2 regions of the Yersinia massiliensis genome follow, and region 1 is predicted to be linked to the other one. Evidence: predicted binding sites of a transcription regulator. Region 1 holds the regulator's gene; the other holds the start of a gene.

Region 1 (6,760 bases):
GCCATCCAATGGATCCATCAGAACGACATATTTGGCATTTTCTGCCCGTCCACCGTCAAAGATAACAATGTCATCTTCTTCTTCTGACGCGATGCCGGCAACTTCACCACGTGCTTTCAGGGCCGCTTTCAATTTTTCATTGGCAAACAGGTCCAGTTTCATCTGGTCCTCGCCTTGAATATTGGAAACACCACTGGCACCTAAAATATCAACCAAACCAGCTTTGTTGATATCACGGTGAATAATTTTTGCGCCGAGTTTGATTGCTGAAAGTAATGCAGTTAATTCGCCGGTGGCGTGAGAGAAGTCTAGCTGTTTCTCAACGATGAATTCGCCTAACGTTTTCATGACACAATCCCTGAATCTACGGTTAAAAATCGATTTATTAACGAACAACTCATCTGATGGCAGCAGTGTAGCCCAAAGATAAGAATGATTCATAGGCAATTCCATTTCTTCTCTTTGATTCTGAGCGGTAGAATGGTGACAAATTCGAAGCTGATTAATACGGAAGATTTATGCGCATTCACATATTAGGTATCTGCGGCACTTTTATGGGCGGCTTAGCGATGCTGGCACGTTCATTAGGTCATGAAGTGACGGGAGCGGATGCTAACGTGTATCCGCCGATGAGCACACAGCTGGAAAATCAAGGGATCGACTTGATCCAAGGATATGATCCAGCTCAACTGGATCCAGCACCGGATTTGGTGATCATCGGCAATGCCATGACTCGTGGTAATCCTTGCGTCGAAGCTGTATTAGAACAAGGCATCCCTTATGTTTCAGGGCCGCAATGGCTGCACGACCATGTATTGCCGGAGCGCTGGGTATTGGCGATAGCCGGTACGCATGGCAAGACAACCACCGCGGGTATGGTCGCTTGGATATTGGAATCTTGCGGCTACGAGCCCGGTTTTGTTATTGGTGGTCTACCGGGTAATTTCGATGTCTCAGCCCGTTTAGGTAACAGCCCATTTTTTGTGATTGAAGCTGATGAATATGATTGTGCCTTCTTTGATAAACGCTCTAAATTTGTTCATTACAGCCCAAGAACGCTAGTGATGAATAATCTTGAGTTTGATCATGCGGATATCTTTGATGATCTGAAAGCCATTCAAAAGCAATTCCACCATCTGGTACGTTTAGTGCCGGGTACCGGTAAAATCATCCTGCCGGACAATGATAATCATCTGAAGCAGGTGATGGCGATGGGGTGCTGGAGCGAGCAAGAGCTTGTTGGTGAAACGGGGAGCTGGTTTGCGCGTAAAGTTTCAACTGATGCTAGCGTCTACGAAGTGCTTCTCGATAATGAATTAGTCGGTGAGGTTAACTGGTCACTGGTGGGCGAGCATAATATGCACAATGGGCTGATGGCCATCGCTGCTGCTCGCCATGTTGGGGTGCAACCTGCGGATGCTTGCCGTGCATTAGGTGGTTTTATTAATGCCCGACGTCGGCTGGAGTTACGCGGTGAAGCCCATGGTGTCACGGTTTATGATGATTTTGCGCACCACCCAACGGCCATTCTTGCGACCTTAGCGGCATTGCGCAGTAAAGTCGGTGGAACTGCACGTATTTTAGCTGTTTTAGAGCCACGTTCTAACACCATGAAATTGGGGCTATCCAAGAATGAGTTGGCACCTTCATTAGGCCGTGCAGATGAAGTATTCCTGTTCCAGCCTCAGCATATCCCTTGGCAAGTTGTTGAAGTCGCAGATGCTTGTATTCAACCTACGCATTGGAGTGCTGATATCGATACGTTAGTCGATATGGTTGTGAAAACGGCTCAACCCGGAGATCATATCTTGGTCATGAGTAATGGTGGTTTTGGCGGGATTCATGATAAGTTACTGAGTTCATTAGGTAAAAAATCAGCCTTAGAAGCGCAATCTCAAGATTAAGCCAGATAAAAAAAGCCCCCGCAGAGCGGGGGTAAAAGGGGTCGTCGGATAGACGACGAGGGATTATTCCTTTGCGGGCTCTACTGGCTTAGCTCACCACATCAATTCATACTCTATTCAATAAGCTGAAAAAGACTTTTTATGTCTATTTTCAACTGATTGAATAAACCATCAAGCTCGAAAGTATGCCCCTTATATCGGGGGCATATACTTTCATTTCTAGCAAAAAATCTTATTTATAAGCTTTCGCAGTGGCGTGCCAGTTATTCTCTTCGCGTACTTCAATGACTTTAAACGCTTTAGCGCCCATAGCATCAGCTTTATCAGACAGTGCCTGACGAATATCAGAAGGTGCGCCATTAAGACCACTCACTGTAATTGTACCTACTGCTTGCATATTGGCAGCTTGATTATCATTGATGGAATCAGCTGCAAAAACACCGAAAGACAGTGCAGATAGAACGCTCAGCGTTGCGATAGTTGTTTTAATTTTCATTTTATTGCCTCTATTTGTTCTTCTATTACTGGGGAATAAGTGTGATTTACATCACGAAAATGAGTATACATCTAGTAACGTAGGATATTAATAGCTGACTAATAATATTTAAGGTCACTTTCGCGGTGGTGACTAATTTTTAATAACGAAAAGGAATAAAAAATGATTAAAAAACAACACATCTTAGTTAAATTTTAATATTTTCAATTGGATAAGTGTTTTTGACTAAAAGTGCGAAATGGAGTGGTGATTTTGACCGATAATGTAGTTGTGGAAGAGATATATGATTGCTTTTTGTGTGAGTGGTAGTTAAATGCACTGTAAAAATAGTGCCAATACAGAGAGTGATAACAGAGAGCGAAGGAGCTAAAAGAAATAATGCGGCACAGAAAGGGCCGCATGATATACGCCGAAACTAGCGGAGGGATTAAAGCTCTTGCTCAAACAACCCGAGGATAGCTTCATGTAACTGCTTAACGGTAAATCCTCTGGCCGGCGTTGTAAATATTGTATCATCGCCAGCAATACTCCCTAGAATGCCTTCAGCCTTGCCTAATGAATCCAGCAGACGGGCAATCAGTTGGGCTGCACCAGGGCTCGTATTAATCACCACCACTGACTCATTGTAATCAACATCTAAGACCAAGTTCTTTAGCGGGCTACTGGTTGTTGGTACACCCAGTTCAGCAGGCAAGCAATAAACCATCTCCATTTTTGCATTACGCGTTCTGACGGCACCAAATTTAGTCAACATACGCGAAACTTTGGATTGGTTTATGTTTTCAAACCCTTCTTCCTGCAAGGCCAAAACGATCTCACCTTGAGAACTGAATTTCTCTTCTTTCAATAACGCTTTGAACGCCTTGATAAGATCTTCTTGTTTTGCGGGATTACGCATTTGTTATGCCCTGAGTAGTCAATAGTGAATAGGATTATTATGCATATAAATGAATTTTTATTCAACATGACTCTGTGGTATTGGCGATAAAAGCATTGATATCAAAGTATGGCGAAATTTTAACTCCATCATACTGTTACAGTTATGCTAAATCAGCATTTATGAGATTCTTCTTGAGTAACCAAAATGTTATTAAAATGATGTTGTTTTGGTGTTGCGGAAGGGTGTAATGTAACCGCGGATTAACCTGTCATGAATACGCCAGTAAATTTTAGAAGAATGTGCGCTATATCATTAACGAATAAGCGATTTAATCTAAAATACATAAGCCCTATGCGCCTTTTTAATGCGTGATATCTCAATCTGACTGTTAATAGATTGTGTTTAAAATTACAATAAATTAAGGTGCGTAACTAGATGAATTCACGGCAAATTTAAATTAAATATAATAAGGAGTATAGGATGAAAGTTGCAGTTCTCGGTGCCGCTGGTGGTATCGGCCAGGCCCTCGCTCTTCTACTCAAGACCCAGCTTCCTTCAGGTTCAGACCTTTCTTTATATGATATCGCGCCAGTGACGCCTGGTGTTGCGGTTGATCTGAGCCATATCCCGACCGCCGTTAATATTAAAGGCTTCAGCGGCGAAGATGCTACCCCAGCGCTGCAAGGGGCCGATATTGTTCTGATTTCTGCTGGTGTTGCTCGTAAACCAGGTATGGATCGCTCAGATTTGTTCAATGTTAATGCCGGTATTGTTCGTAATCTGGTTGAACAAATCGCACGTACTTGCCCTAACGCCTTAATTGGTATCATTACCAACCCAGTTAATACGACTGTTGCGATCGCGGCAGAAGTACTGAAAAAAGCGGGTGTATACGATAAGAATAAGTTATTCGGTATTACTACACTGGATACTATTCGCTCGAACACTTTCGTTGCTGAATTGAAAGGCAAACAGCCTCAGGATATCGAAGTTCCTGTTATCGGTGGCCACTCTGGCGTCACTATCCTGCCATTACTGTCACAAATTCCAGGCATTAGCTTTACAGAGCAGGAAGTTGCTTCTTTGACTAAGCGTATCCAAAATGCAGGGACTGAAGTTGTTGAAGCAAAAGCCGGTGGCGGATCCGCAACACTGTCCATGGGTCAAGCTGCGGCACGTTTTGGCCTTTCTTTAGTTCGTGCTCTGCAAGGCGAAAGCAATGTTGTTGAATGTTCTTACGTTGAGGGCGATGGCAAGTATGCCCGCTTCTTTGCTCAACCAATTTTGTTGGGTAAAAACGGTGTTGCTGAGCGTAAAGACATTGGCAAACTAAGTGCATTTGAGCAACAAGCGTTGGAAAGCATGCTTGATGTATTGCACCAAGATATTGAGTTAGGCGAGAAATTCGTTAACAACTAATTCTTTAGCAACTAAGATGTTACGACAATGGTGTTGCAGTCGCAGCTTTCTATTTGGCGGGCTTGTTTGAGTCAGTTGGTTGGGGAGCTGTAGTTTTACTACTGGCAGCAACGCCAATAGCTCTAGGTATAGTAATACGATGTAGAAATAGGGGAGTACACCCCCCCTAGAATGAGATGATCAACCGCCGAAGCTATTCATCGGCGGTTTTTTTATGCAGAAACATTGACCTGCCTTATCCTCACTTTTCGATCAAGAAGTGCGCCTGTTTTAGAATCAAAATAACGTGTTGGCCAGATTTCGGAAGGATGAATGCTCAGACATTCCGCAATTAACCATTCCCCCTTTGGCCAGGGGCGAGTCAATGCATTCGCAAGTGTGGATGAGCTTAATCCCGCTTTACGTGAAAGTGCCGCCAGAGTCGTCCCCTCCTTCCGTAGTGCAGCAATGATGTCCGCTGGGTGCCAATCCGATTTCCTTAAAATCATCTTTAATCCTTTTTTTTTCTAAGCAGCTGACGCGTTAGTGATATAAATAACGGTACATTGTTAATTGGAACGTGAACACAAAGTGAACATTTAGAAAGATCATAGCATTTATTTTCTTAAAAATTTCAAATGTTTTCTAAATATTCTTTTTTTGTGTCACAACGCATATTAGGAAGCAACGCCATGAAAAAAGAATGGTTTGCCGCTAAGGAATTGGCAGGTCTTGAGGGGTTACCGTCATCACCACAGGGAATAAACCTCATGGCTAAACGTGAGGGATGGGAACAGCGTCGCCGTCGAGGAGTACAAGGGAAGGCGGTCGAATATCATGTAGAAAGCTTACCTAGCAGTATAGTGAATTCATTGCAGCTACGGGAAGAACCAGCGCAATATATGCCGACGCGACAGGATCCCGTAAACATATGGATTGAAGCCTATTATCAACTTACTGAGGCTGAACGCGCACAAGTCATCGCATTCTTGTTGCGTGAAGGTGTGGGTACGCTGATGAAGCGTTTGGTTTGATGCCGGGAAGTGAATGAGATAGGGAAGGAGAAACTCGGGCAAGAAAGCCCGTAGTTTCTTTAAAGTTTCTTAAAATGAGCGTTGTACTGCAATGTGCGCTAATCCTTCAAGTGCCAGACGATACTCACTTTCAGGTAGAACTTGCAGTGCAGCGATAGCTTTATCCGCCTCTTCTTCAGCACGTTGACGGGTATATTCCAGTGAACCACATTGCTGCATAGCAGCCAATACGGGCTCAAGTAAATGACGGCCATTACCCTGTTCGATCGCTTGCCGAATCATTGCTTCTTGCTCTGGTGTACCGTTACGCATTGCGTGCAGCAAAGGTAACGTCGGCTTGCCCTCATTTAGGTCATCACCGGTATTTTTGCCCAGAGTGGTACCATCGGAACTGTAATCCAGTAAATCATCAATGAGCTGGAAAGCCGTCCCCAGATAGCGACCATAATTTTGTAGGGCGAGCTCTTGTTCCTCATTGGCATTCGCCAACACGGCAGCTGATTGTGAAGCGGCTTCGAACAAACGGGCTGTTTTGCTGTAAATCACCTGCATGTAGTTTTCTTCAGTGATATCAGGGTTATTGCAGTTCATTAACTGCAAGACTTCCCCTTCAGCAATGACATTTGTTGCTTCCGACATTAATGTCAGAACACGCAGCGATTCTAGGCCCGTCATCATCTGGAATGAGCGCGTATAGATATAATCGCCCACTAATACGCTGGCCGCGTTACCAAATGCTGCATTCGCCGTTGCCTTCCCACGGCGCATATCTGATTCATCAACCACATCATCATGCAACAGTGTTGCGGTATGGATGAATTCAATCAACGCTGCAACGGTGATATGCTTGTTGCCTGAGTATTGTAGCGCTCGAGCGACCAACACGGCTATCATGGGGCGGATTCGTTTCCCGCCACCACTGATGATGTAGTGGCCCAATTGATTGATGAGAACAACATCAGAGTTCAATTGCTCGAGAATTGTTGTGTTTACTGCTGCCATATCCGACGCGGTTAACGCGATAATCTTTTCTAGGTTCATTGTTATA
Region 2 (6,760 bases), 1.7 Mb from region 1:
AACTCCCCACGCTTTCCCACGCGGTGCTGCGCCGGGTACTTTTCTGCATGACTTACTCGAGCCTATGGATTTTAGTCAGCCCATTGAGTCAGTCTGGCTAGCTGAGCAATTACAGCTACAGGGTTTTGGTGAGCAATGGTCATCCATGCTTTATCAATGGCTAAATGACATCGTGCAAGTCCCTCTCAATGATACTGGCGTCACACTGGCGGGGTTAGCACCTGAGAACAAGCAAGCAGAATTACAATTTTACTTGCCAATCGACGCACTGTTACAGGCCCATGAGTTAGATACTTTAATCAAACGCTATGATCCACTTTCTCGTCAGTGCCCCGTACTGGATTTTCAGCAGGTTAGAGGGATGCTTAAAGGGTTTATTGACTTGGTCTTCTACTGGCAGGGTAAGTATTATCTATTGGATTACAAATCTAATTGGTTAGGTGAAGACGGTAGCGCCTATACCCAAGAGGCAATGGCTCAGGCGATGGCCGAGCACCGCTATGATCTGCAATACCAGCTTTATACGTTGGCGCTACACCGCTATTTACGGCACAGACTGGCAGATTATGACTATGAACGCGACTTTGGTGGTGTCATTTATCTCTTCTTACGGGGTGTCGATAAGCAATATCCGGGTAACGGTATTTTTAGCTGCCGCCCCGAACGAGCACTTATTGAGGGAATGGACGGCTTATTCAGTGGTCGCGATATCAACCATGATTCAGCTAATGCCGATGAGGATATATCAATATGATGGCGTTACTGGATCAGGCTGTTCGTGACCACTTACTGCGCCCGTTGGATGTCCAATTCTCACGCCTGATTGCCGGTGGGGATAACCCTATGCTGCAATTGGCTGCGGCCATTCTCAGTGCTGAAGCGGGGGCTGGCCATGTTTGCTTACCCTTAAGCTATTTACAACCCGAGCAATTATTGGGTGGTCGGCAGCCTGCATTATCACAAGAGCTGTGGCAAGCCGCCGGTGCGCCTGATGAAGCACGTTGGACACAAGTGCTCAAAAGCTCACTCGCTGTCAGTGATGGGTCACAGCCAACCCCCTTGGTTTTGCAAAATGGCCGTTTATATCTGCAACGTATGTGGCAATACGAAGGTGATGTTGTTCGGTTCATTGCTAGCGACAGTACGCTGGTAAGGATTCATGAGTCTAGAGAGATAAACGAAACACTCTTAAGAACGACGTTAGACCGCCTGTTTGGTTTGGCTGATACTGATGTTGACTGGCAGAAAGTGGCGGCCGCGGTTGCGGCTACCCGTCGTATTTCCGTCATTTCGGGTGGTCCAGGTACAGGGAAAACAACGACGGTAGCTAAATTGTTGACTGCGCTGATACAACTGAGTGAGGGGCAACGTCTGCGCATCCAACTCGCTGCACCAACGGGCAAAGCCGCTGCGCGATTAACAGAGTCACTGGGCCATGCCATTGGGCAACTCTCATTAACCGAGGCTGAACGTCAGTTATTTCCGGATCAAGCATCGACGTTGCATCGTTTGTTGGGTGCGCAGCCTAACAGCCAGCGTTTGCGTTATCACCGTGGTAACCCGCTAAACCTTGATGTGCTGGTGGTTGATGAGGCATCCATGGTGGATTTACCCATGATGGCGCGGTTAATTGCCGCTCTGCCCGCAAAAGCACAGGTTATTTTTCTGGGGGATCGTGATCAGTTGGCTTCGGTTGAGGCGGGTGCTGTATTGGGTGATATTTGCCGTTTTGCCGAGTGGGGTTACAGCGAGTCGCGAGCTGAAGAATTAGCCCGTTTAACGGGGTGTACGTTAACGGGAATCATCCCTATCGGAGATGTCTCTAAAGATAGTATTAATGTTCGCGATAGTTTATGTCTGCTACGTAAAAGCTACCGTTTCGATGAAAAATCGGGCATTGGGCAGCTCGCTCTAGCGGTTAATACGGGTAAGTATCAACATGCATTATCCGTTTTAAGCGGCTCTTACTCAGATATTGAGAGCTTCCCTTTGGCCGATTCAGATGATTATCAGATATTGCTAGAAGACTGTGTGACGGGATATCAGCATTATCTTCAATTGGCGACATCAGGAGCTCGGGCTGTTGATGTGTTAGCGGCTTTTGGTCGTTATCAACTGCTGTGTGCTCTACGAAGTGGCCCATTTGGTGTTAGCGGATTAAATGAACGAATTGAGCAGTTGTTACATCGTAAGAGGCTAATTGAGCGAGCATCAGGACCCAATGGGCGTTGGTATGTTGGCCGGCCAGTGATGATTGGGCTTAACGACAGTGCGCTTGGCCTGTTCAATGGTGATATCGGCATCGCGTTATATGATTCAGAAGGCGAGTTACGCGTACACTTCCAGCTACCCGATGGCAACATTAAGTCGGTACAACCTAGCCGCCTCCCCAACCATGAAACCGCTTATGCGATGACGGTTCATAAATCCCAAGGCTCAGAATTCGAACACACGGCATTAGTATTGCCTAACACTATTATGCCAGTGCTGACTCGTGAACTGGTTTATACCGCGATAACCCGCGCTCGCCAGCGGTTGACCCTGTATTGTAACGATGCGGTTTTGAGTCATGCGATACGAACACCCACACAGCGTCGCAGCGGATTAGTCGATCGGTTAAATGAGCTGAAGACATTAAGCTGAGGGGCGAAAGCCCCTCAAATTCCATTCATGAACGACATTAACTTTTGACTCAAAACAAAGCCATCGAATCAGAACGAGCGCTCTCAAGATTGTCACATCAACCAACAGAATCTACAAATCAGCCAGCAGAATCTTTGAACGCCGCTGATAATTGTATAACTCCTGCTTCTGAACGGGTAAAACCTCAACCTCAGCAGGGGTAAAGCCACGTTCTTGGAACCAGTGAATGCTGCGGGTAGTTAGTACAAACAGTTTTTTAAGGCCCATTTGGCGCGCCTGATTTGCTACACGCTTGAGGAGCATTTCACCACGTGAGGAGCTGCGATAGTCCGGATGGACTGCAACACAGGCCATTTCACCGATTTGTTCCTCTGGGAATGGATAAAGTGCAGCACAGGCAATCGTCAGATTATCTCGCTCAATAATAGTGAATTTATCAATCTCCATCTCAAGCTGCTCGCGTGAGCGACGAACCAAAATCCCTTGCTGTTCCAACGGACGGATCAATTCCAGTATTCCACCAATATCATTAATGGTCGCACGGCGGACTTGCTCCGCACTTTCCATCACAATTTGTGTACCGATACCATCACGAGAGAACAACTCTTGTACCAGTGCGCCATCTTCCTGATAGCTCAATAAATGGCTGCGGCGCACACCACTACGGCATGCTTTGACCGCACCACGTAGAAAACGCACTGTTCCTGAGTTGTAGTCCCCTTCTTGTTCTAAATCTTCGATTCGTTTTTGAGCTTCATTGGGGAACAGCTCTGAAATAATGTTGCCTTCGTTATCTGTCACCCCTTGGGATGAGCAAAACCCGATCATTTTTTCTGCTTTAAGTTTGATGGCTAACTGTGTCGCGACTTCTTCTGACGTGAGATTAAAACTCTCACCCGTGACTGAGACGGCAACGGGTCCTAATAACACGATCGCGCCGTTATCCAATTGGCGATGAATGGCTTCTTCATCAATACGCCGAATACGCCCGCTATGGCAATAGTCGACACCATCATCGACACCTAATGGCTGAGCAATAATAAAGTTACCGCTGACCACATTGATATGCGCACCTTGTAGCGGAGTATTATTCAAACTCATGGATAATCTGGCCGTGATATCTAGCTGCAATAAACCAGCAGCCTGCTTAACCATTTCCAGTGTGCGGGCATCTGTTACTCGAGTATGTTTGTGATAAATTGGCTCGTAGTGATGCTGCGCCAGATTGCTATCGATTTGTGGGCGTGCTCCGTAAACAACAACCAGCCGAATACCAAGGCTATGCAGTAAACCGATATCGTTAACGATGCTAGTGAAGTTTTCATGTTCAATCGCTTCACCACCCAACATAACGACAAAGGTCTTGCCACGATGCGCATTGATATAGGGAACTGAGTGACGAAATCCCTGGACCAGTTCAGTACTACGTTCCTTCACGGCAGACCCTCATTGAATTTTTATTCGATATTTTTGTATTTTTATTCTTTTTTGACCAAGATGGCAAGCAACAAATTACGATCAAATGCATATATATGGCGGGTATGTATTAGTAAGTTGAATAACGTAAAAAAATGTTTTTCTAATGACAGCATGGGATTGATTCGTTAAAGTTTTTCCTCATAAACTTTTTTTGTTTGTTTTTTATTCATATATTGGTAGTTACTTTGGAGTTACATGGCAGATTCAAATCATAATTCTGGGCGTCGCCGTCTATTACAAGGTGCCGCCGCAGCCTGGATGCTGAGTGTCAGCAGGGTTGGATTTGCTGCTTCCTCACACATTATTGCTGTCAGAGTTTGGCCTTCTTCGACCTATACTCGAGTGACGTTAGAATCCAGTACTCCACTGAAATATAAACAGTTTGCGCTGAAAAATCCTGATCGCATTGTGGTTGATATTGAGGGCGTTCACCTTGACAGCGTCCTGAAAGAGATCAGCAATCAGGTTCAGTCTAGTGACCCTTACCTCAAGCAGGCTCGTGTTGGGCAGTTTGATAAAAATACCGTCAGGCTGGTTTTAGAGTTAAAGCAAAGCATCAGTCCACAGTTATTTACGTTGAAACCCTTCGCAAAATTTCGCAATCGCTTGGTCGTGGATTTATATCCGGAGCAGGGCAGTACCTCGGTTGAAGATGACCCCTTACTGGCATTATTGGAAGATTATAATAAAGGGAACGTTGAACGTAATTTACCCGCAGAGGCACCTAAAGCCGGTAAAGCAGGACGAGATAGGCCAATTGTTATCATGCTGGATCCTGGTCATGGTGGCGAAGACCCAGGAGCCATTGGGCGAAATAAGACACGCGAGAAAGATATCGTGCTGCAAATTGCTCGCCGGTTACGAGCATTGATTCAGAAAGAACCCAACATGCGAGTGTTCATGACCCGCAATGAAGATGTTTTTATCCCGCTAAAAGTGCGGGTAGCAAAAGCCCGTAAGCAACGTGCAGACTTATTCATTTCGATCCATGCTGATGCATTCACCAGTCAGGCTGCCAGAGGATCTTCCGTATTTGCGCTTTCAACCAAGGGCGCAACCAGTACGGCTGCAAAATTTTTGGCCCAAACGCAAAATGAGGCAGACCAAATCGGCGGGGTCAGCAAGAGCGGAGATCGTTATTTAGACCATACCATGATTGATTTACTGCAAACGGCGACGATCAGTGACAGCCTGAAGTTTGGCAAAGAAGTGCTCAATCGAATGGGTAAAATAAATAAGCTGCATAAGAACAGTGTCGATCAAGCAGGATTTGCGGTTTTAAAAGCCCCTGATATTCCATCAATTCTGGTTGAAACGGCGTTTATCAGTAATCTGGAAGAAGAGCGGAAACTTCGCACCAGTCATTTTCAGCAACAAGTTGCTGAGTCTATTTTTGCTGGCATCAAAGCCTATTTCGCTAATGGTGGGGCAATGGCGCGGGTGTAACCGCTGGGAGATTAATATCGAGCAGGGGCATGACCCTTGTTTGGTCGTTCCACCGCTTACTGACGCTAGCAACCGACGACTCTCGATAGGGTCTTGATACCCAGTAGGTTGTTGATACTCAGTAGGCGGTTGATAATTGAAAGGCAGTGATAAATGACAGTTGCAGGCACTAGAAACAAAAAAACACCCTTGAGGGTGTCTGATGTCGATAGCTAAGTCATTAAGAATTGGTTGCGGGGGCCGGATTTGAACCGACGACCTTCGGGTTATGAGCCCGACGAGCTACCAGGCTGCTCCACCCCGCGTCCGTCTTAATACTTTTTCTATCTTGCTGTGTAATTGGTTGCGGGGGCCGGATTTGAACCGACGACCTTCGGGTTATGAGCCCGACGAGCTACCAGGCTGCTCCACCCCGCGTCCGTCATTACACTTTTACTTCAATTACTGCTAATCGCCTATTCTACTTATTAAACCTTAAGTTTCAAGACTGTCGGACGATATTTGATACTGCTGGTAGCCAGTATCGGTTGGTTGCGGGGGCCGGATTTGAACCGACGACCTTCGGGTTATGAGCCCGACGAGCTACCAGGCTGCTCCACCCCGCGTCCGATTGAGCGCACTATACTCTGGATGAGATCTGTTGCAAGTATTTTTGCCACTTAATTTAGGTAAATAGCGTTTTTCGATTAATTTATCCACTATCTGTTCCCTTTTTCCCCACAACGGCATCAAGGGATTTTTTTCCGCCTGCTGATTCCTTTATCCATAGGCGTTTGTTATCGTTCGCCGGTAGATAAAATAAGTAAGAGAAGGCGCGAGATGACAAGTCGTTGGGGCAAATACCTACTGAGTGGAATAATGATTGCTGTTCTGGCGGGTTGCCAATCGCGACCAACAGATCGTGGGCAGCAATATAAAGATGGGCATCTGGAACAGCCACTAGGATTAGTGAATGAACCGAATGCGACAGGTAAGCCAGTCAACGCAAAAGATTACTCTGATCAGGTGAAAGTGATTAATCAATCTTCACCGGGTTTGTATGGCCGTAATAGTAGTACATTCAATGCAGTTGAGAACTGGATGTTGGCCGGCGCTGATACCAGCAAATTACATCTGTTTGGGCTGAATGCTTACCAGATGGAAGGCGTGGATAACTTTGGTAATGTGCAATTTACCGGTTATTACACTCCGG

Evidence for each region. Region 1 encodes ArgR, which controls arginine synthesis, uptake and breakdown. Its sites were predicted from a motif close to ANTGAATAAAAATACANT; they were not measured.
Region 2: a site for ArgR is predicted at 4,092-4,109, ahead of argA (amino-acid N-acetyltransferase). Genes of this name have one in related genera too.

What each region holds. Positions count from the first base shown of each region.
Region 1 covers NZ_CP028487.1:4,307,410-4,314,169, reverse strand. Annotated here, with positions in the region: gene fbp (class 1 fructose-bisphosphatase) at 1-348, opposite strand, end outside; gene mpl (UDP-N-acetylmuramate:L-alanyl-gamma-D-glutamyl-meso-diaminopimelate ligase) at 519-1,904, shown strand; gene yhcN (peroxide/acid stress response protein YhcN) at 2,137-2,400, opposite strand; gene argR (transcriptional regulator ArgR) at 2,828-3,298, opposite strand; gene mdh (malate dehydrogenase) at 3,761-4,699, shown strand; gene DA391_RS19930 (helix-turn-helix domain-containing protein) at 4,912-5,187, opposite strand; gene DA391_RS19925 (DNA-binding protein) at 5,371-5,712, shown strand; gene ispB (octaprenyl diphosphate synthase) at 5,782-6,753, opposite strand.
Region 2 covers NZ_CP028487.1:1,037,481-1,044,240, forward strand. Annotated here, with positions in the region: gene recB (exodeoxyribonuclease V subunit beta) at 1-754, shown strand, start outside; gene recD (exodeoxyribonuclease V subunit alpha) at 751-2,643, shown strand; gene argA (amino-acid N-acetyltransferase) at 2,755-4,080, opposite strand; gene amiC (N-acetylmuramoyl-L-alanine amidase AmiC) at 4,318-5,568, shown strand; tRNA gene DA391_RS04725 (tRNA-Met) at 5,797-5,873, opposite strand; tRNA gene DA391_RS04730 (tRNA-Met) at 5,909-5,985, opposite strand; tRNA gene DA391_RS04735 (tRNA-Met) at 6,097-6,173, opposite strand; gene mltA (murein transglycosylase A) at 6,388-6,760, shown strand, end outside.